Regions from separate parts of the Streptomyces sp. NPDC032822 genome, predicted to be linked through region 3. Evidence: riboswitches for the same ligand, from Rfam matches in the RefSeq annotation. Region 3 holds a riboswitch; each other region holds the start of a gene.
What was found. Region 3 has a riboswitch for cobalamin ahead of ACZ5VD_RS12070 (ABC transporter substrate-binding protein). Riboswitches for the same ligand answer to the same signal wherever they lie in the genome.
Positions count from the first base shown of each region.

Region 1: linked by a shared signal. The riboswitch ahead of metE (5-methyltetrahydropteroyltriglutamate--homocysteine S-methyltransferase) and the one ahead of ACZ5VD_RS12070 (ABC transporter substrate-binding protein) in region 3 are both predicted to bind cobalamin.
Region 2: linked by a shared signal. The riboswitch ahead of ACZ5VD_RS21440 (ribonucleoside-diphosphate reductase subunit alpha) and the one ahead of ACZ5VD_RS12070 (ABC transporter substrate-binding protein) in region 3 are both predicted to bind cobalamin.
Region 4: linked by a shared signal. The riboswitch ahead of ACZ5VD_RS23160 (cobalamin biosynthesis protein) and the one ahead of ACZ5VD_RS12070 (ABC transporter substrate-binding protein) in region 3 are both predicted to bind cobalamin.

Region 1 covers NZ_JBVIOL010000005.1:556,873-562,013, forward strand. Annotated here, with positions in the region: gene ACZ5VD_RS17970 (Fur family transcriptional regulator) at 1-401, shown strand, start outside; gene katG (catalase/peroxidase HPI) at 484-2,700, shown strand; partial or broken gene ACZ5VD_RS17980 (short-chain fatty acyl-CoA regulator family protein) at 2,795-3,076, opposite strand; partial or broken gene ACZ5VD_RS17985 (3-hydroxyacyl-CoA dehydrogenase family protein) at 3,072-3,221, shown strand; cobalamin riboswitch at 3,324-3,521, shown strand; gene metE (5-methyltetrahydropteroyltriglutamate--homocysteine S-methyltransferase) at 3,700-5,141, shown strand, end outside.
Region 2 covers NZ_JBVIOL010000007.1:195,014-200,154, forward strand. Annotated here, with positions in the region: gene ACZ5VD_RS21420 (carbon starvation CstA family protein) at 1-535, shown strand, start outside; gene ACZ5VD_RS21425 (YbdD/YjiX family protein) at 552-707, shown strand; gene ACZ5VD_RS21430 (DUF3311 domain-containing protein) at 847-1,101, shown strand; gene mctP (monocarboxylate uptake permease MctP) at 1,098-2,723, shown strand; cobalamin riboswitch at 2,894-3,022, shown strand; gene ACZ5VD_RS21440 (ribonucleoside-diphosphate reductase subunit alpha) at 3,148-5,141, shown strand, end outside.
Region 3 covers NZ_JBVIOL010000003.1:653,107-658,247, reverse strand. Annotated here, with positions in the region: gene ACZ5VD_RS12080 (DeoR/GlpR family DNA-binding transcription regulator) at 1-609, shown strand, start outside; gene ACZ5VD_RS12075 (CoA-binding protein) at 614-1,021, opposite strand; cobalamin riboswitch at 1,098-1,286, shown strand; gene ACZ5VD_RS12070 (ABC transporter substrate-binding protein) at 1,357-2,373, shown strand; gene ACZ5VD_RS12065 (FecCD family ABC transporter permease) at 2,370-3,383, shown strand; gene ACZ5VD_RS12060 (ABC transporter ATP-binding protein) at 3,380-4,192, shown strand; gene ACZ5VD_RS12055 (hypothetical protein) at 4,248-4,970, shown strand; gene ACZ5VD_RS12050 (SixA phosphatase family protein) at 4,967-5,141, shown strand, end outside.
Region 4 covers NZ_JBVIOL010000008.1:57,807-62,947, forward strand. Annotated here, with positions in the region: gene ACZ5VD_RS23140 (class II aldolase/adducin family protein) at 1-5, opposite strand, end outside; gene ACZ5VD_RS23145 (lysozyme) at 202-951, shown strand; gene ACZ5VD_RS23150 (inorganic phosphate transporter) at 1,105-2,361, shown strand; gene ACZ5VD_RS23155 (hypothetical protein) at 2,404-2,625, shown strand; cobalamin riboswitch at 2,762-2,901, shown strand; gene ACZ5VD_RS23160 (cobalamin biosynthesis protein) at 3,003-3,944, shown strand; gene ACZ5VD_RS23165 (cobyric acid synthase) at 3,941-5,141, shown strand, end outside.

The DNA.
Region 1 (5,141 bases), on a different contig from region 3:
GTGCCGGCCTGCGGGTGACGGCTGCCCGGGTCGCGCTGCTGGAGACCGTCCGGGGCGGTGACCACCTCGGTGTCGAGGCCATCGCCTCCGGAGTGCGCGACCGGGTGGGCCACATATCGCTGCAAGCGGTGTACGAGGCCCTCCACGCGCTCACCGCCGCGAGGCTCGTACGCCGTATCGAACCGCCGGGGAGCCCGGCCCGGTTCGAGGGACGGGTCGGGGACAACCACCACCACCTCGTATGCCGGTCGTGCGGTGTCGTCGCCGACGTCGACTGCGCGGTCGGCCACGCCCCCTGCCTGACCGCGTCCCAGGACCACGGCTTCGCCGTCGACGAGGCCGAGGTCATCTACTGGGGCCTGTGCCCCGCCTGTTCCACCGCTTCCTCCCCCAGTTCGTGAAGTAGTTCGTGAAGTAGTTCGTTAACCAGCCCCACAGCCCGTTCCCGAGCTTGTGATCCACCCCGTTCGGAAGGATTCCCCCATGACCGAGAACCATGACGCGATCGTCACGGACCCGAAGCCGGAGGAGACGGGAGGCTGCCCGGTCGCGCACGGCCGCGCCGCGCACCCGACCCAGGGCGGCGGAAACCGCCAGTGGTGGCCGGAGCGGCTCAACCTGAAGATCCTCGCCAAGGACCCCGTCGTGGCGAACCCGCTCGGTGCGGACTTCGACTACGCCGCGGCGTTCGAGGCCCTGGACCTGGCGGCTGTGAAACAGGACATCGCCGAGGTGCTGACCACCTCGCAGGACTGGTGGCCCGCCGACTTCGGCAACTACGGCCCGCTGATGATCCGCATGGCCTGGCACAGCGCCGGCACCTACCGCATCAGCGACGGCCGCGGTGGCGGTGGCCGCGGGCAGCAGCGCTTCGCGCCCCTGAACAGCTGGCCGGACAACGGCAACCTCGACAAGGCCCGCCGTCTGCTGTGGCCGGTCAAGAAGAAGTACGGCCAGTCCATCTCCTGGGCCGACCTCATGATCCTCACGGGCAATGTCGCGCTGGAGACGATGGGCTTCGAGACCTTCGGCTTCGCCGGCGGCCGCGCGGACGTCTGGGAGGCCGACGAGGACGTGTACTGGGGCCCGGAGACCACCTGGCTCGACGACCAGCGCTACACGGGCGACCGTGAGCTGGAGAACCCGCTCGGCGCGGTCCAGATGGGCCTCATCTACGTCAACCCCGAGGGCCCCAACGGCAACCCGGACCCGCTGGCCGCGGCCCGCGACATCCGCGAGACGTTCCGCCGCATGGCGATGAACGACGAGGAGACCGTCGCCCTCATCGCCGGTGGTCACACCTTCGGCAAGACCCACGGCGCCGGTCCGGCGGACAACGTCGGCGACGACCCCGAGGCCGCCTCCATCGAGCAGCAGGGCCTGGGCTGGAGGTCCACCTACGGCACCGGCAAGGCCGGCGACGCCATCACCAGTGGTCTGGAGGTCACCTGGACCACCAAGCCCACCCAGTGGAGCAACGACTTCTTCGACATCCTCTTCGGCTACGAGTGGGAGCTCACCCAGAGCCCGGCCGGCGCCAACCAGTGGATGGCCAAGGACTCCGAGGCGATCATCCCCGACGCGCACGACGCGTCGAAGAAGAAGCTCCCGACGATGCTCACCACCGACCTGTCGCTGCGCTTCGACCCGATCTACGGTGAGATCTCGCGCCGCTTCCACGAGAACCCGGCCGAGTTCGCGGACGCCTTCGCCCGCGCCTGGTACAAGCTGACCCACCGTGACCTGGGCCCGAAGTCCCTGTACCTCGGCGCCGAGGTCCCGGCGGAGACCCTGCTGTGGCAGGACCCGCTGCCGGAGGCCGAGGGCGAGGTCATCGACGCCGGTGACATCGCGGCCCTCAAGGCCAAGCTCCTCGACTCGGGGCTGACCGTCTCGCAGCTGGTGTCCACCGCGTGGGCGTCGGCCTCCACCCACCGCGGCAGCGACAAGCGCGGCGGCGCCAACGGTGCCCGCGTCCGCCTGGAGCCGCAGCGCGGCTGGGAGGTCAACAACCCGGACGAGCTGGCCCAGGTGCTGCGCGTCCTGGAGGGCGTCCAGCAGGAGTTCAACTCCGGCGCGAAGAAGGTCTCCCTGGCCGACCTGATCGTCCTCGGTGGTGCCGCCGCCGTGGAGAAGGCCGCCAAGGACGCCGGTCACGTGGTCGAGGTCCCGTTCACGCCGGGCCGGGTGGACGCCTCGCAGGAGCAGACGGACGTCGAGTCGTTCGCCGCGCTGGAGCCGACCGCCGACGGGTTCCGCAACTACCTCGGCAAGGGCAACCGCCTGCCGGCCGAGTACCTGCTGCTCGACAAGGCGAACCTGCTCACCCTGAGCGCCCCCGAGCTGACCGTCCTCGTCGGCGGTCTGCGTGTCCTGGGCGCCAACCACGGGCAGTCCTCGCACGGCGTCTTCACCGACACCCCCGGGGTCCTGACGAACGACTTCTTCGTCAACCTGCTCGACCTGGGGACGACGTGGAGCTCGACCTCGCAGGACCAGACGGTCTTCGAGGGCCGTGACGCCGCCACCGGCGACGTCAAGTGGACCGGCACCCGTGCCGACCTCGTCTTCGGCTCCAACTCCGAGCTGCGCGCCCTCGCCGAGGTCTACGCGAGTGACGACGCGAAGGCGAAGTTCGTGAACGACTTCGTCGCCGCCTGGGCCAAGGTCGCGGACCTGGACCGGTTCGACCTCGTCTGATCCTGATCACGGGTGCTGCCCGGGCCGGCCTCTGTGGGCCGGCCCGGGCAGCACCTTTTTCCGGCCGCTCGCAGGCCTGCGCGGCGGGCCCGGTTCAGCGGTCCGCCACCGGATACGGGACGAACGTGCTGCTGTGCTGGTCGATCCGGAGCGGCCGGCCGAGGGGCGGGGCCGCGCGCTGGGGGCATTCGAGGCGTTCGCAGACGCGGCAGCCCATGCCGATGGGGGTGGCGGCGGAGGCGTTGTCGAGGTCGAGGCCGTCGGAGTAGACGAGCCGGTGCGCGTGGCGGATCTCGCAGCCCAGGCCGATGGCGAAGGTCTTGCCGGGTTCGCCCCAGCCGCCGCGGTGGCGGGTGAGTGCGCGGGCCGTCCTGGACACCCTCGGCGCGATCGCGGAATCCTTGTACGAGGAGTTCAAGGAGCCGCTCCACGCCCCGCCCCCGTTGCTCCAACGGATGTTCCAGGCAGGGCTGTTGGGGCGCAAGAGCGGCCGGGGATTCCACGTGTACGACCAGGACTGAGGGGCCCGGCCGGCGCGGGCACCCGCCGCGTGTCCCATCTCACGGTCCGCCATGTGAGCGGAGTTCTCCGTGCCGAGGCGGCGCCCCCTAGGCTGGCCGACGCAGCTGGTTCGCCCCGTCCGCCAGACGGGATGCGTCGTAAGAGGGAACCCGGTGGGAATCCGGGACTGCCCCGCAGCGGTGAGCGGGAACGACCGCCGTCATACGCACTGGGTCCGGTGAACAGGGCCTGGGAAGCGACGGCCAGTAGGTGTCCTCCGTACGGAGGGCGTGCCCGCGAGTCCGAAGACCTGCCCGTTGCCCGCGCGCGATCCCTCGTGCGCGGACATCCCGGTGGCCTCGTGGGCGGGTCGGCGTACCTATCGGGCGGACGATCGCGCGCTGTACCGCGCGGAACGAGGTCCGTCCGGTTCGTCACCCCTTCGCGCCCGCGTCCCGTCCCGGGATTCCAGGGAGATATCTCGCGAAGGAGATTTCCGTGACAGCGAAGCCCGCAGCCGCGGCAGCACGGGCCACCGTGTACGGCTACCCCCGCCAGGGACAGCACCGGGAACTGAAGAAGGCGATCGAGGGCTACTGGAAGGGCCGCGTCGACGCCGGCACCCTCCGGTCCACCGCGGCCGGCCTGCGCCGGACGAACTGGTCGCAGCTGGCCGAGGCCGGCATCCACGAGGTTCCCACCGGCGACTTCTCGTACTACGACCATGTCCTGGACACCAGTGTCATGGTCGGCGCGATCCCCGCCCGCCACCGCGCCGCCGTCGAAGCGGACGCCCTGGACGGCTACTTCGCGATGGCCCGCGGCACCCAGGACGTGGCGCCGCTGGAGATGACCAAGTGGTTCGACACCAACTACCACTATCTGGTACCGGAGTTGGGCCCGGACACCGTGTTCGCGGCGGACTCCGGCAAGCAGGTCGCCGAGCTCCGTGAAGCCCTCGCCCTCGGTCTCACCGCCCGCCCGGTCCTTGTCGGCCCGGTCACCTACCTCCTGCTCGCCAAGCCCGCGCCCGGTGTGGCCGCCGACTTCGACCCGCTGACGCTCCTCGACCGGCTGCTGCCCGTCTACGCCGAGGTCGTCGCCGACCTGCGCGCGGCGGGCGCCGAGTGGGTGCAGCTGGACGAACCGGCCCTCGTCCAGGACCGCACACCGGCCGAGCTGAACGCGGCCACCCGCGCCTACCGCGACCTCGGCACCCGCACCGACCGACCGAAGCTGCTGGTCGCCTCCTACTTCGACCGGCTCGGCGACGCCCTGCCGGTACTGGCCAAGGCCCCGGTCGAGGGGCTCGCCCTCGACTTCACCGAGGCCGCCGCGGCCAACCTCGACGCGCTCGCCGCCGTGGGCGGACTGCCCGGAAAGCGCCTGGTCGCCGGTGTGGTCAACGGGCGCAACATCTGGGTCAACGACCTCTCGGCGTCCCTCGCCACGCTCGGCACGCTACTCGGGCTCGCCGACCGGGTCGACGTGGCCGCCTCCTGCTCACTGCTCCACGTCCCGATCGACACCGCGGCCGAGCGGGACGTCGAGCCGCAGATCCTGCGCTGGCTCGCCTTCGCCCGGCAGAAGACCGCCGAGATCGTCACCCTCGCCAAGGGCCTCGCCGACGGCACCGACACCATCACCGGCGAACTCGCCGCCAACCGGGCCGACCTGGCCTCCCGCGCGGCCTCCCCCCTCACCCGCGACCCCGCCGTCCGGGCCCGCGCCGCCGCCGTCACGGACACCGACGCCCGCCGCTCCCGGCCGTACGCCGAGCGGGCCACCGCCCAGCGCGACCGCCTCGGCCTGCCCCTGCTCCCGACCACCACCATCGGCTCCTTCCCCCAGACCACCGAACTGCGTACCGCCCGCGCGGACCTGAGGGCGGGCCGGATCGACACGGCCGGCTACGAGGAGCGCATCAGGGCCGAGATCGG
Region 2 (5,141 bases), on a different contig from region 3:
ACCCCTCGGCGGCATCAACCAGTTGTTCCCGATCTTCGGCATCTCCAACCAGTTGCTCGCGGCGGTCGCGCTGGCCGTCTGCACGACCCTGCTGGTGAAGTCCGGACGCCTGAAGTGGGCCTGGATCACCGGGGTTCCGCTCGCCTGGGACGCCACGGTCACCCTGACGGCGAGCTGGCAGAAGGTGTTCTCCGGTGACCCCAAGGTCGGCTTCTTCAAGCAACGGTCCGTGTTCCAGGACGCGATCGACCGGGGCGAGGTGCTGCCGCCCGCCAAGACCATGGACGACATGCACACCGTGGTCACCAACTCCACGGTGGACGGCGTCCTCGCGGCCGTCCTGGCGGTGCTGATCGTCATCGTGATCGCGGACGCGGCCCGGGTCTGTGTCCGGCACGTCCGGCGGCCCGCGCTCTCCACGCTCAGCGAGGCGCCCTACGTCGAGTCGAAGATCGTCGCTCCGGCCGGGCTGTTCCCGACCGGGAAGGAGAAGGAGGAGGAACGCCGTGCGGTCGGCACTTCTCCGGGCGTGTAGAGGAGTGCGCTGGTACATGCGGGAGCTGACCGACGAGTCGGCGTACGACCGCTATGTCGCGCACCTGCGCCGGGACCGTCCGGACGCGGCCGTGCCCTCCCGGCGCGACTTCGAGCGGATGCGCACGGACCGGCAGGAGGCGGACCCCCGGCAGGGGTTCCGCTGCTGCTGAAGGCCGGTCCGCGGTCGTACGGGGCGGACACAGAACCGCCACATACCGATATACGGACGAGGTCTTTCGCTTTCCCGACAGCGTCGCCTAGATTGCCTGCGCGTTACACAGGTGATCAGTGAGGGGACGGAGTCGCGGAATGTCGCAAGCGCCTGAAGTGAGACCACCGGTGGTGACACCGGTCCGCGTGGTCATCGCCCTCTGCCTCTTCGCACCCTTCGTGGCGATGCTGTGGGTCGGTTCCTACGCCAAGACCGATCCGGCCTTCATCGGTATCCCGTTCTTCTACTGGTACCAGATGGCGTGGGTGCTGATCTCCACGGCACTGACGATGATCGCGTACAAGCTGTGGCAGCGCGACCAGCGTGCCCGCAAGGGGGGTGCGTCCCAGTGAAGGACGGCGTGAACGGCGTCGCACTCGCCGTCTTCATCTTCTTCTTCGTGGCCGTCACGGTCATGGGCTTCCTCGCCGCGCGCTGGCGCAGGTCCGACGAGCAGAGCCTGGACGAATGGGGCCTGGGCGGCCGGTCGTTCGGCACCTGGGTCACCTGGTTCCTGCTCGGCGGCGACCTGTACACGGCGTACACCTTCGTCGCCGTACCGGCGGCGATCTACGCGGCGGGCGCGGCCGGCTTCTTCGCGGTGCCCTACACGATCCTGGTGTACCCGCTGATCTTCACGTTCCTGCCCCGCCTGTGGTCGGTCTCGCACAAGCACGGGTATGTGACGACCTCGGACTTCGTGCGCGGCCGGTTCGGCTCGAAGGGCCTGTCGCTGGCCGTGGCCGTCACCGGCATCCTCGCGACCATGCCGTACATCGCGCTCCAACTGGTCGGCATCCAGGCCGTCCTGGACGTGATGGGCGTCGGCGGCGGCGAGGACACCAACTGGTTCGTCAAGGACCTCCCGCTGCTGATCGCCTTCGGTGTGCTGGCCGCGTACACGTACTCCTCGGGGCTGCGTGCGCCCGCGCTGATCGCGTTCGTGAAGGACACGCTGATCTACATCGTCATCGCGGTGGCGATCATCTACATCCCGATCAAGCTGGGCGGCTTCGACGAGATCTTCGCCAAGGCGGGCGAGGCGTACAGCCAGACCAACCCGGCGACGGGCGCGCCACGCGGTGCGCTGGTACCGGGCGAGGCGGGGCAGTGGACGTACGCCACACTGGCGTTGGGCTCGGCCCTCGCGCTCTTCATGTACCCGCACTCGATCACGGCGACGCTGTCCAGCCGCAGCCGTGAGGTGATCCGCCGCAACACCACCATCCTGCCGCTGTACTCGCTGATGCTCGGTCTGCTGGCGCTGCTGGGCTTCATGGCCATCGCGGCCGGGATCAAGGTCAGCAACGGGCAGTTGGCGATCCCGCAGCTGTTCGAGACGATGTTCCCGGACTGGTTCGCGGGCGTGGCCTTCGCGGCCATCGGCATCGGTGCGCTGGTGCCGGCGGCGATCATGTCGATCGCCGCCGCGAACCTCTTCACCCGCAACATCTACAAGGACTTCATCAAGCCGGACGCGACGCCCGAGCAGGAGATGAAGGTCTCCAAGCTGGTCTCGCTCCTGGTGAAGGTCGGCGCGCTGGCCTTCGTCCTCACCATGGACAAGACGGTCGCCATCAACTTCCAGCTCCTCGGCGGCATCTGGATCCTGCAGACCTTCCCGGCCCTGGTCGGCGGTCTGTTCACCCGCTGGTTCCACCGCTGGGCCCTGCTGGCGGGCTGGGCGGTCGGCATGGTCTACGGCACGGTCGCCGCGTACGGCGTCGCCTCGCCGACGCAGAAGCACTTCGGCGGCTCGTCGAAGGAGATCCCCGGCATCGGTGAGATCGGCTACATCGGCCTGACGGCGTTCGTCCTCAACCTGGTGGTGACGGTGGTCCTCACCTTCGTCCTGAAGGCCCTCAAGGCCCCGGACGGCATCGACGAGACGTCCCCGCAGGACTACACGGCGGACGCCGGCGACCCCGGCGTCGAGGTGGAGCTGCCCCCGGCCACGGCGGGCACCACGCACTGAGCCGTACGCCACGACCACGGGCCGCCGGAGCGATCCGGCGGCCCGTGGTCGTGTGTCCCGGTATTGGGTGCCGTGTCTCGGCGGCATCACGCTCCTCATCTGCCAGTTGACGCTCTGAAACCAGCGCGACACAACATATGGGGGTGCTGTCCCCACCCGGCACAAGATGTATGCTCGTGCTCGCTGTCGTCGCAGGGGAATCCGGTGCGAATCCGGAACTGTCCCGCAACGGTGTACTCATGCGCGCATATGCGTGTATGGGAGTCAGTCCGAGGACCTGCCGACAGCGCGCCCGGCCACCAGGCCCGGGTGCCATGACGTCCGGGCCTCGCGGAATGGGCCGGTGGACGCGACGCCGTGTGCGGTCGTGCGCTGCCCCCTGCCCTCCTTGAGGCCCCCCGTGCCGAGCGAGGGAGAGCCCCACGTGACCATCGCGCCAGCAGACCCGGCTTCAGTCGTCGAGACGATCGACGCCGTCGAGGTCGCCGAGGTCGTCCAGGCCATCGAGGCGGGGACCGACGGTCCCGGAACCGCGTTGCTGCGGACCCTGACCGAGCTGACCGCCGACCTCCCCGACGCCGACCCCGGCCGGGTCGCCGCCGCCGCGCTGCGCGGCCGGTCCGCGCGGGCGGACGAGTCGGAGCTGCGCGAGCTGGCCACCGAGGCCGCCGCCGGCCTGATCTCCGAGGACCCCGCCTACTCGCGGCTCGCGGCCCGCCTGCTGACGATCAGCATCCGCGCCGAGGCCGCCTCCCAGGGCGTCACGTCCTTCACGGAGTCGGTCGTGGTGGGCCACGGCGAGGGTCTCATCGCGGACCGTACGGCCGAGTTCGCGCGGGTCCACGCCGCACGCCTGGACACGCTGGTCGACCGGCAGGCGGACGACCGCTTCGGGTACTTCGGTCTGCGCACGCTGCACAGCCGCTATCTGCTCCGGCACCCCATCACCCGGCGGGTGATCGAGACGCCCCAGTACTTCATGCTGCGGGTGGCGTGCGGTCTGGCCGAGGACGACAGCACCCGCGCCCTGGACGAGGTCGCGGCCCTGTACCGGCTCATGAGCCGCCTCGACTACCTCCCCTCCTCCCCCACCCTCTTCAACTCCGGCACCCGGCACCCCCAGATGTCGTCCTGCTACCTCCTCGACTCCCCGCTGGACGAGCTGGACTCCATCTACGGCCGCTACCACCAGGTCGCCCGGCTCTCCAAGCACGCCGGCGGCATCGGCATCGCGTACTCCCGCGTCCGCTCCCGCGGTTCGCTGATCCGCGGCACCAACGGGCACTCCAACGGCATCGTGCCGTTCCTGAAGACCCTCGACGCCTCGGTCGCCGCCGTGAACCAGGGCGGCCGGCGCAAGGGCGCGGCGGCGGTCTACCTGGAGACCTGGCACTCCGACATCGAGGAGTTCCTGGAGCTGCGCGACAACACCGGTGAGGACGCCCGGCGTACGCACAACCTGAACCTCGCGCACTGGATCCCGGACGAGTTCATGCGCCGGGTGAACGCCGACGCGCCGTGGTCGCTGTTCTCGCCCGCCGACGTGCCCGAACTGGTCGACCTGTGGGGCGAGGAGTTCGACGCGGCGTACCGCAAGGCGGAGGCCGAGGGGCTCGCGAAGAAGACGATCCCGGCCCGCGACCTGTACGGCCGCATGATGCGCACCCTCGCGCAGACCGGCAACGGCTGGATGACCTTCAAGGACGCCGCCAACCGCACCGCCAACCAGACGGCCGAGCCGGGGCACGTCGTGCACTCCTCCAACCTCTGCACGGAGATCCTGGAGGTCACGGACGACGGGGAGACCGCGGTCTGCAACCTGGGGTCGGTGAACCTCGGCGCCTTCGTGGACCCGATTCGCCGGGACATCGACTGGGAGCGCCTGGACGAGACGGTCCGCACGGCCGTCACCTTCCTCGACCGGGTCGTCGACATCAACTTCTACCCGACCGAGCAGGCCGGCCGTTCCAACGCCAAGTGGCGCCCGGTGGGCCTGGGCGCGATGGGCCTCCAGGACGTCTTCTTCCAGCTGCGGCTGCCCTTCGACTCGCCCGAGGCGAAGGCACTGTCCACACGGATCGCCGAGCGCATCATGCTCGCCGCCTACGAGGCCTCCGCCGACCTCGCCGAGCGCAACGGCCCGCTGCCGGCCTGGGAGAAGACGCGTACCGCCAGGGGTGTGCTGCACCCCGACCACTACGGCGTCGAGCAGACCTGGCCCGAGCGCTGGGCGGCACTGCGGACCCGGATCGCCTCGACGGGCCTGCGCAACTCGCTGCTGCTCGCCATCGCCCCGACCGCCACCATCGCGTCGATCGCCGGCGTGTACGAGTGCATCGAGCCGCAGGTGTCCAACCTGTTCAAGCGGGAGACGCTGTCCGGCGAGTTCCTCCAGGTCAACTCGTACCTGGTGAAGGA
Region 3 (5,141 bases):
GACAAGGCGCCCACCGGGCAGGAGCCGCCCCGGGAGCGACGGGACCGGGCCGTGCTCGAACTCCCGCGCAAGTCGGCCATCGCCCGGCACGCGGCCACGCTCGTCCAGGACGGCATGGTGGTCCACCTCGACGCCGGCACCACCTGCCAGCTGATCGTCCCGCTGCTGGCCGGGCGCAAGGACCTCACCGTCGTCACCAACGACTTCCACGTCGTGACGAGCCTCTTCGAGCTGCCGGAGATCGAGGTGATCCACACCGGCGGCATCGTCGACCGCGACAGCGGCTCCAGCAGCGGACGCCTCGCCGCGCGCACCCTGGAGACGATCAACCTGGACCTGTTCTTCATGAGCACCGGAGCCTGGAGCCTGGAGCGGGGCGTGACGTCCTTCTCGCTGGACAAGGTCGAACTCAAGCAGGCCGCGCTGGCCGCGAGTTCGCAGTGCGTACTGCTGGCGGACAGCACCAAGTACGGCTCGTTCGCGAAGTACCGCGTCACCGACCTGGCCAAGGTCGACACCATCGTCACCGACGACGGGCTGCCCGAAGGCGGCCGGGAGAGCATCACCGCCCTCGGGGTGGAGCTGCACGCGCTCACCCCGAGGGTGTGAGTCCTCAGCCCAGACGGGGGATCTCGATCGCCGGGCAGCGGTCCATCACCATCTCCAGGCCGGCGGCCCGGGTGCGCTCGTACGCGGCCTCGTCGATGACGCCGAGCTGGAACCAGACCGCCCGCGCGCCCTTCGCCACGGCCTCGTCGGCGACCGCCCCGGCGAGATCGCTGTTCACGAACACGTCGACGACGTCCACGTCGAACGGAATCTCCGCCAGCGAGGCGTATCCCCGCTCCCCGTGCACGGTCTCCGCCTGGGGGTGCACCGGCACGACCCGCTTGCCGTAGCGCTGGAGCACCTCGGCCACGCCGTACGCGGCGCGTCGCCGGTTCGACGACAGGCCCACCACGGCCCAGGTGTCGCCGAGCCCGGTGAGGATCTTGCGGACCGTTGCCTCGTCGCCGTACACCGTGGGTCTCCTCGGGGGTCGTGAAAGGGCTGGCCCCTGCCACAACCGTGCGCGGCGATCGGCGATTCCCGCACCGTGATAGCTTGCCGAGGCCAGTCGAACCCATGCACGTGGGTCAGGGAATCCGGTGCGAATCCGGAGCTGACGCGCAGCGGTGAGGGGGACGGGCGGGGCATCGGCCACTGGACGACGCGTATGTCGTCCGGGAAGGCGCCCCGACCGGACGATCCCGAGTCCGAAGACCTGCTGGCGACCCCCGCGGCCAACGCACGGCGGGGGAGCACCGTACGACCGGGCTCCGCGTTAGGGCCCTCGACGACCGAGGATCGACTCCCGTGCCGATAGCACGTCTTGCCCGTCCCTCCGCGCTGCTCGCGGCCACCACCCTGCTCCTGGCCGGCTGCGGCGACGCCGACAGCACCGACCCGGCCGCCGCCGTCACTCTCGACAACTGCGGTCATGCGGTCCGGGTCGAGGCCCCGCCGCAGCGGGCCGTCTCCCTCAACCAGGGCACCACCGAGATCATGCTCTCCCTCGGTCTCGCCGACCGCATGGTGGGTACGGCGACCTGGACCGACCCCGTGCTGAAGGGGCTGGAGAAGGCCAACGCCAAGGTGCCGCGGCTCGCGGACAACGCCCCCTCCTTCGAACGGGTCCTGGACACCGAACCGGACTTCGTCGCCTCCTCCTTCGTCTCCACGCTCGGCAAGGGCGGTGTCGCCACCCGGGACCAGTTCGAGAAGCTCGGCGTGCCGACCTACGTCTCCCCGTCCGACTGCGCGGGCAAGGACAACTCCGGCGACGGGGACGGCGCCCGCGGCGAGCCCCTGACCATCGAGGCCATCTACGACGAAGTGCGGGACCTGGCCGCCGTGTTCGGTGTGGAGGAGCGCGGCGAGAAGCTGGTGGCCTCCCTCAAGAAGCGGATGGACACGGCCACGTCGGACATCGACGCCTCCGACGTGAGCCTCCTCTACTGGTTCGCCAACGCCGAGTCGCCCTACATGGCCGGCTGCTGCGGCGCCCCCGGAGTCGTCACCCGTGAGCTCGGCGCGAAGAACGTCTTCGACGACACCCACGACGAATGGCCGCAGATCAACTGGGAGACGGTCGCCGACCGCGACCCCGACGTCCTCGTCATCGGCGACCTGACCCGCAAGTCGCAGACCGCCGAGTCGGCCGAGAAGAAGATCGCCTTCCTGGAGTCCGACCCGGTCACCAAGAACATGACGGCGGTCCGGCACCAGCGCTACGTCCTGCTCAGCGGGCAGGCCCTGAACCCCAGTATCCGCACGATCGAGGGCGTGGAGCAGGTCGCGGCGGGGCTGCGCGACTTCGGACTCGTGAAGTGACCACCCGGGCGGTCCTGCTCGGTGTCGCCGGGACGGTCCTGCTGTGCTGCTCGGTGGCCGTCGCCATCACCATCGGACCCGCCGACATCGACGTCGCCGACGTCTGGTCCGTGGTGGCCGCCCATCTGGGCATCGGCACCTCGGAGTTGACGCCGATCCGGGACGGCATCGTGTGGCAGCTCCGGCTGCCGCGCACCCTCCTCGCCGCCGTGTGCGGTGCCGGACTCGCCGTCTGCGGCGCGGTGATGCAGTCGCTGCTGCGCAACCCGCTCGCCGACCCGTTCGTGCTCGGGGTGTCCTCCGGCGCCTCCACCGGAGCCGTGGTGGTGGTCGTGCTGGGCGTCGGCGGGGGCGCGCTGTCCGTCCCGGCGGGTGCCTTCCTCGGCGCCCTGCTCTCCTTCGCGCTCGTGCTGTTCCTCAGCCACACCCTCGGCGGCAGCACCGACCGGGTCGTCCTCGCCGGCGTCGCCGCCATGCAACTGTTCTCCGCGCTCACCTCGTTCGTCGTGATGACCGCGGCCGACGCCGAGACCACCCGGGGCGTCCTGTTCTGGCTCCTCGGCTCCCTCGGCGGGGCGGGCTGGACCGACGTCTGGGTCTGCTGCGCCGTCCTGGCCGTGGCGCTCGTGGTCTGCCTGTCGTACGCCCGCACCCTCGACGCCTTCGCCTTCGGGCAGGACGCGGCGGCCGCCCTCGGGGTGTCGGTGGCCCGCACCCGTCTGGTGCTGCTCTGTGTCACCGCCCTGCTCACGGCCGCGCTGGTCAGCTCGGCCGGGGCCATCGGCTTCGTCGGCCTGGTGCTGCCGCACGCCGCCCGCGCCCTGGTCGGCCCGGGCCATGTCCGGCTGCTGCCGGTCACCGCGCTGGCCGGTGCCGTCTTCCTCGTCTGGGTCGACACCCTGGCCCGCACGGTCCTCGACCCGCAGGAGGTGCCGGTGGGCGTCGTGACGTCCCTGATCGGCGTGCCGGCCTTCGTGGCGGTGCTGTACCGGACGCGGAGGGTGCGGTGACCACGACCCCGCGTACGGAACGCGAGACGCCCCTCGCCACCGGCCTCCGCGCCGACCGCGTGAGCCGCCGCGCCGACGGCCGGCTCATCCTCGACGGCGTCGGCCTCACCCCCGAACCGGGCTCCACCGTCGGCCTCCTGGGCCCCAACGGCTCCGGCAAGTCCACCCTGCTGCGGCTGCTGGCCGGCCTGCTCACCCCGAGCGCCGGCGTGGTCACCCTCGACGGCACCCCGCTCGCCGACCGGCCCCGCCGCGAGGTCGCCCGCCGTCTCGCCGTGGTCGAGCAACAGGCGGACACCCAGGTCGAGTTGACGGTCCTGGATGTCGTACGGCTCGGACGGGTCCCGCACCGTCGCGCCTGGACGCCCGCCTCCGCCGACGACGAGCGGGCCGTGCTGGCCGCCCTGGACCGCGCGGGGCTCACCGACCGGGCCGGCCAGCCCTGGCACACCCTGTCGGGCGGCGAACGCCAACGGGTGCAGATCGCCCGCGCGCTCGCCCAGGAACCCCGTGAACTCCTCCTCGACGAACCCACCAACCACCTGGACATCCACCACCAGCTCGATCTGCTGGCCCTGGTCACCGCCCTCCCGGTCACCACGGTCGTCGCCCTGCACGACCTCAACCTCGCGGCGATGTACTGCGACCAGGTGGTCGTCCTGCACTCCGGCCGGGTCGTGGCGGCCGGCACCCCGGGCGAGGTCCTGACCGAGCGGCTCATCGCCGAGGTCTACGGGGTGCGGGCCGCGGTGACCCCCGAGGGCCCTCGGGGGCGTCCCCATGTGCGGTTTCTGGGCACCCTGGCTTGAACGCGTGTTCGGTCAGGCGGTGGCGCGGCGCTGCCCGCCCGCCTACGCTCGGCCCGTGCTGAGCATCATCGACGCCCGAACCGGCAAGCTCGTCCAAGCCGCCCCCGCCCGCCGGGGCCTGACCCGTGTCCAGGCCCACGCGGAGGGCTACGACAGCACCACCCTGCGCGTTCTGCTGGTCGCCGATGTCCTGGTCCGGGCACTGGAGATCGGCGGCACACCCGTCTGGGCGCTACTCACCGGCGCCCGGGAGCAGGCGGAACTGCACGCGGGCGCCGCCGCCCTGGGCATCCGGCCCTTCGAGGACAGCCGGGACGTCTCGGCCGGGCTCGGGGAGGCGCAGGTCGTCCATGTGGTGGGGGAGAGCGGACCCACCCCCGAGGGCGTCCGTGTCGCCGTCGCCCCCGTGGAGCGGACGCCCGTCGCGCTCCTGGAGGGCGCCGCCCCGGCCGCCGTACGCCTGGCCCTGCTCTCCCGGCCCCGGAACGAGCCCGTGCGACTCGACGCGGACGCGCTGGGCGACGCCCACCAGACCCTCGTACGGTGGCGCCGCGCGGTGGCCGACTGGGCACGCGAGCCCTCGCGGGCCATTCCCGAGGACGTGCGCGCGGAACTCCGTACCGCCTGGGAGAACGACCTCGACGTGGGCGCGGTGCTGCGGGTCCTCGGGCAGGTGGAGACCTCGGACCGGCCGGAGGGCGCCCGCTTCGAGACGTACGCCTACGCCGACCGGCTGCTCGGTCTCGAACTCACCCGCGACGTGGGGTCGTCGGCGTGATCGCGCGGGCGGGAGCGGGCCCGCTGCGACACCTGGTCGTCCTGCGGCACGCCAAGTCGCAGTGGCCGGAGGGTGTCCCCGACCACGAACGCCTGCTCGCGCCCCGCGGACGCCGGGACGCGCCGGCCGCGGGCCGGGCCCTCGCCCTGGCCGACCTGCTGCCGGACCTCG
Region 4 (5,141 bases), on a different contig from region 3:
ACCATGTCGCGATCCTGCCAGGCGCGGCGTCGACCCGCCGTGGAACGAGGGCACTTCAGGCCGGAACAGGCGCCTCCGGAAGGTCGCGTACCGGCACGGAAAAGGCTTCTCCTGTCGTTCGGCCAGGGATCGCCGGAGTGTGGATGATCTTCCAGTAGTCTCCGAGGGTTTTGTCGTGTAAGTAGCCATTCCGGGGGACATATGGCCCGTGACCATCGTCCGTACCGCCGCCGCGCCCGCGCCCTCGCGGCGTCCGTGGCGGCCCTCACCGTGGGGGGAATCGCCCTCGCCGAGGCACCGACCTCGGCCGCCGGCCTGCCGAAGGGCCACGACGTCTCCTCCCACCAGAAGAACGTCGACTGGCAGAAGGCCAGGGCGAAGGGCGCCCGGTTCGTCTACGTCAAGGCGACCGAGTCCACCACCTACCGCAACCCGTACTTCGACCGGCAGTACGACGGGGCGCGCGACGAGGGCATCCTCCGCGGGGCGTACCACTTCGCGCTGCCCCACCAGTCGTCGGGCAGGGCGCAGGCGGCGTACTTCGTGCGCAACGGCGGCGACTGGACCGCGGACGGCTGGACGCTGCCGCCCGCGCTCGACATCGAATACAACCCGTACGACAAGAAGCGCAAGTGCTACGGGCTGACCAGGCCGAAGATGGTCAGCTGGATCAAGTCGTTCAGCGGCGAGGTGAAGCGGCTCACCGGCCGCCGCCCGGTGATCTACACGACCACCCACTGGTGGAACACCTGCACCGGCGGCAGCACCGCCTTCGCCTCGAACCACGCCCTGTGGGTGGCGCGCTACGACTCGGCGGACGCGGGCGCACTGCCGGCCGGCTGGTCGTCCTGGACGATCTGGCAGTACGACAACAGCGGCGGTCTGCCGGGTGACCAGAATCTCTTCAACGGGTCCGCGAGCGGCCTGCGGAAGTTCGCCAGAGGCAGTTGACCATGCCGCACAGGGGCCGTGCGGAGCAGGTCGGAGAGAGCGGTGCGAGAACCATCGACTCCGGACACCGTGCGGCCCTGCTCAGTTCACCTTCCGTTCATCCAGGTTGCCTACGTTCATCCGGCCAATGACCTCGAACGATTGCCTGGGTAAATGGAAAACTTCTCGCTGATCCTCGCGATTGTGGTCGTGACCGCACTCGCGTTTGATTTCACGAACGGTTTCCACGACACCGCCAACGCGATGGCCACCACCATCTCGACCGGCGCGCTCAAGCCCAAGGTCGCGGTGGCCATGTCCGCCGTGCTGAACCTTGTAGGCGCCTTCCTCTCCGTGGAGGTCGCCAACACGATCTCCAAGGGTCTCGTCGACGAGACCGGCATCCGTCCCGAGGTCATCTTCGCCGCCCTGGTCGGCGCGATCCTCTGGAACCTGCTGACCTGGCTGGTCGGACTCCCCTCCAGCTCCTCGCACGCCCTCATGGGCGGCCTCATCGGCGCCACCATCGCCTCGGCCGGCGCCGGCGCGGTACACGGTGACGTCCTGGTCACCAAGGTGCTGATCCCCGCGATCGCGGCACCGCTGGTCGCGGGCCTCGCGGCGATGCTCGCCACCCGACTGTCGTACTCCCTCGGCAAGAAGGCCGACGGCAAGGCCGCCGCGAAGGGCTACCGGACCGGCCAGATCGCCTCCGCCGGCCTGGTCTCGCTGGCCCACGGCACCAACGACGCCCAGAAGACGATGGGCATCATCACCCTCGCCCTGGTCGCGGGCGGGGCCGTCGCGCCCGACTCCGACCCGCCCACCTGGGTCATCCTCTCCGCGGGCCTGGCCATCGCGCTGGGCACCTATCTCGGCGGCTGGCGCATCATCCGCACCATGGGCAAGGGCCTGACCGACCTTCAGCCGCAGCAGGGCTTCGCCGCCCAGACCAGCGCGGCCACGGTCATCCTGGCCTCCTCCCACCTCGGTTTCTCCCTCTCCACCACGCACTCCGTCTCCGGTTCGGTGATGGGCGCGGGCCTCGGCCGCAAGGGCGGTGTGGTCCGCTGGTCCACGGCGACCCGCATGTTCGTGGCGTGGGGCCTGACCCTGCCCGCCGCGGCCCTGGTGGGCGCGCTCGCCGAGTACGTGACCAGGATCGGGGACTTCGGCACCGCCCTGGTCGCGGTCTTCCTGATCGCCTCCAGCGCGGCCATCTGGAAGGTCTCCCGCCGCGAGGTGATCGACGCGAGCAACGTCAACGAGACCGACGGGAGCGGGGAGCCGGCCGGTGTGGTGACCACGGCGATCGCCGCCGTGACGCCGCCGCCCACGGGCACGGTGACCGAGGACCTCACGGCCACGATCCCGGCCCCGGCCGCCACCGCCACCGACCCCGCGGCCCCGCCGGCCGCGACCACCGTCTGAGCCCGGCCCCCAGGCACCTCCCCTCGTGAAGGAAGAAGCAGCATGAAGATCGACTGGGCGGCCCTCGGCTCCGTCTTCGGCGTCAGCCTCGTGATCACCGTGGCCCTCGTGGCCCTGTTCACCCTCGGCATCATGGGCCTGTCGCGCCGCGAACGGGCCACGGCCCAGGGCGACTCCGCCACCCTCGCGGTCACCGGCGCGTACGTGTGCTTCGCGGCGTGCGCGGCCGCGGTGGCGTACGGGATCTCACTGATCGTCGTCTGACCCGCGCGACCCGGACACCACGTGGGGTGCTGGACGGTTCTCCGTCCCGCACCCCACGTCTTTCCGTGACGGCTGCGACCACCCGCGTGTGGGTCTCAGCACACTCTCCCTTCGCAGGTCAACGGCAAGTTGACGGCCCTTCCAACACCGTGGTGGACTGCCGGGGCCATCTACGGCGGCAGGAGAGGAAGCCGGTGCGATTCCGGCGCGGTCCCGCCACTGTCACCGGGGCAGAAAGCCCCGGGAGCCAGGAACTCTCGCCGCCGATCTCGTCGAACCAGGGCGTGGACACCCTGAGTGAGGACATATCGCCATGCGCGGCTGCCGTTTGACGTTCACCACCGGTGCCCTGTCCGTGACCGCGGTCGGCTGAGCCGATGCGTGCCGATCGCGTCTTCGCGTACGGCGCCGCCGCCGGCCTTCTCGGCGACCTCCTGCTCGGCGATCCGCGCCGCGGGCATCCGGTCGCCCTGTTCGGGCGGGCCGCGGGCGCCGTGGAACGGGTGTTGTGGCGGGACCACCGCGGGTGGGGCGCGCTGCACGCCGTGGTGTGCGCCGGTGGCGCCGTCACGCTCGGCGCGATGGCCGCCCGTGCCGTACGCCGCTCCCCCGCCGCCTCCGTCGCGCTGACCGGCGCGGCCACCTGGGCCGTGGTCGGAGGGACGTCGCTCGCCCGGGAGGCCCGGACCGTCGGGCGGGCCCTGGAGGCCGGGGACGTCGACGCCGCACGGGCCCGGCTGCCGCATCTGTGCGGACGGGACCCGCAGGCCCTCGACGCCGACGGAATCGCCCGGGCGGTCGTCGAGTCCGTCGCCGAGAACACCTCCGACGCGGTGGTCGGGGCGCTGGTGTGGGGTGCTGTCGGGGGCGTACCGGGGCTGCTCGGCTTCCGGGCCGTGAACACCCTCGACGCCATGGTCGGGCACAGGTCGCCCCGGTACCGCCGCTACGGGTGGGCCTCCGCCCGCGCCGACGATGTCGCGGGGTGGCCGGGGGCGCGTCTGACCGCCGTGCTCGCCGCGGTGGCGGGGCCGGATCCGCGAGGTGCCGTGCGGGCCTGGCGGGCCGACGCGGCGAAGCATCCGAGCCCCAACGCCGGTCCCGTGGAGGCCTCGTTCGCGGGGGCGCTGGGCGTACGGCTCGGCGGGACCCTGTCCTACGCGGGACGGGTCGAGCACCGGCCGGTCCTCAACGAGGAGGGGCGCACCGTCGCGACCTGCGACATCGAACGGGCCGTACGGCTGTCGCGGCGCGTCGGCTGGCTCACGCTCGGCGTGGGCGTCGCCGCACGGCTGCTGACGCGGGGGCGTGCCTCATGACCGGTGGTGGACTGCTCGTCGCCGGGACCACCTCGGACGCCGGCAAGAGCGTCGTCACCGCCGGGATCTGCCGTTGGCTGGTGCGGCAGGGGGCGAAGGTGGCGCCGTTCAAGGCGCAGAACATGTCCCTCAACTCGTTCGTGACGCGGGAGGGTGCCGAGATCGGGCGGGCGCAGGCCATGCAGGCGCAGGCCTGCCGTATCGAGCCGACCGCGCTGATGAATCCCGTGCTGCTGAAGCCGGGCGGTGAACAGAGCAGCCAGGTCGTGCTGTTGGGAAAGGCGGTCGGGGAGCTCAGCGCCCGCGGCTATCACGGCGGGCGGCAGCAGAGGCTTCTCGGGACCGTTCTCGACTGTCTCGCCGAGTTGCGGGGCACGTATGACGCGGTGATCTGTGAGGGGGCGGGAAGTCCCGCCGAGATCAATCTCCGGCGGACCGACATCGTCAACATGGGCATCGCCCGGAACGCCGGGCTGCCGGTGCTCGTCGTCGGCGACATCGACCGCGGTGGCGTCTTCGCCTCCTTCTTCGGGACCGTCGCCCTGCTCTCCCCCGAGGACCAGGCGCTGGTCGCCGGGTTCCTCGTCAACAAGTTCCGGGGCGATGTGTCCCTGCTGGAGCCGGGGCTGGAGATGCTGCACGGCCTCACCGGACGGCAGACGTACGGCGTCCTGCCCTTTCGGCACGGGCTCGGCATCGACGAGGAGGACGGGCTGCGGGTCTCCCTGCGGGGCACGGTCCGGGAGTCGACCGTGGCGCCTCCGGTCGGCGAGGACGTCCTGCGGGTCGCCGTCTGCGCGGTTCCGCTGATGTCCAACTTCACGGACGTGGACGCGCTGGCCGCCGAGCCGGGTGTCGTCGTGCGGTTCGTGGACCGGGCGGAGGAACTGGCCGACGCTGATCTCGTCGTCGTCCCGGGGACCCGGGGAACCGTCCGTGCCCTGGAGTGGCTGCGGGAGCGGGGGCTCGCCGACGCCCTGGTCCGCAGGGCCGCCGAACAGCGGCCCGTCCTCGGCATCTGCGGCGGCTTCCAGGTCCTCGGCGAGCACATCGAGGACGACGTGGAGAGCCGTCGAGGCCATGTGGACGGGCTCGGGGTCCTCCCCGTGCGGGTGCGGTTCGCCCGCGAGAAGACCCTCACCCGGCCCGTCGGTGAGGCCCTCGGCGAACCCGTCGAGGGGTACGAGATCCATCACG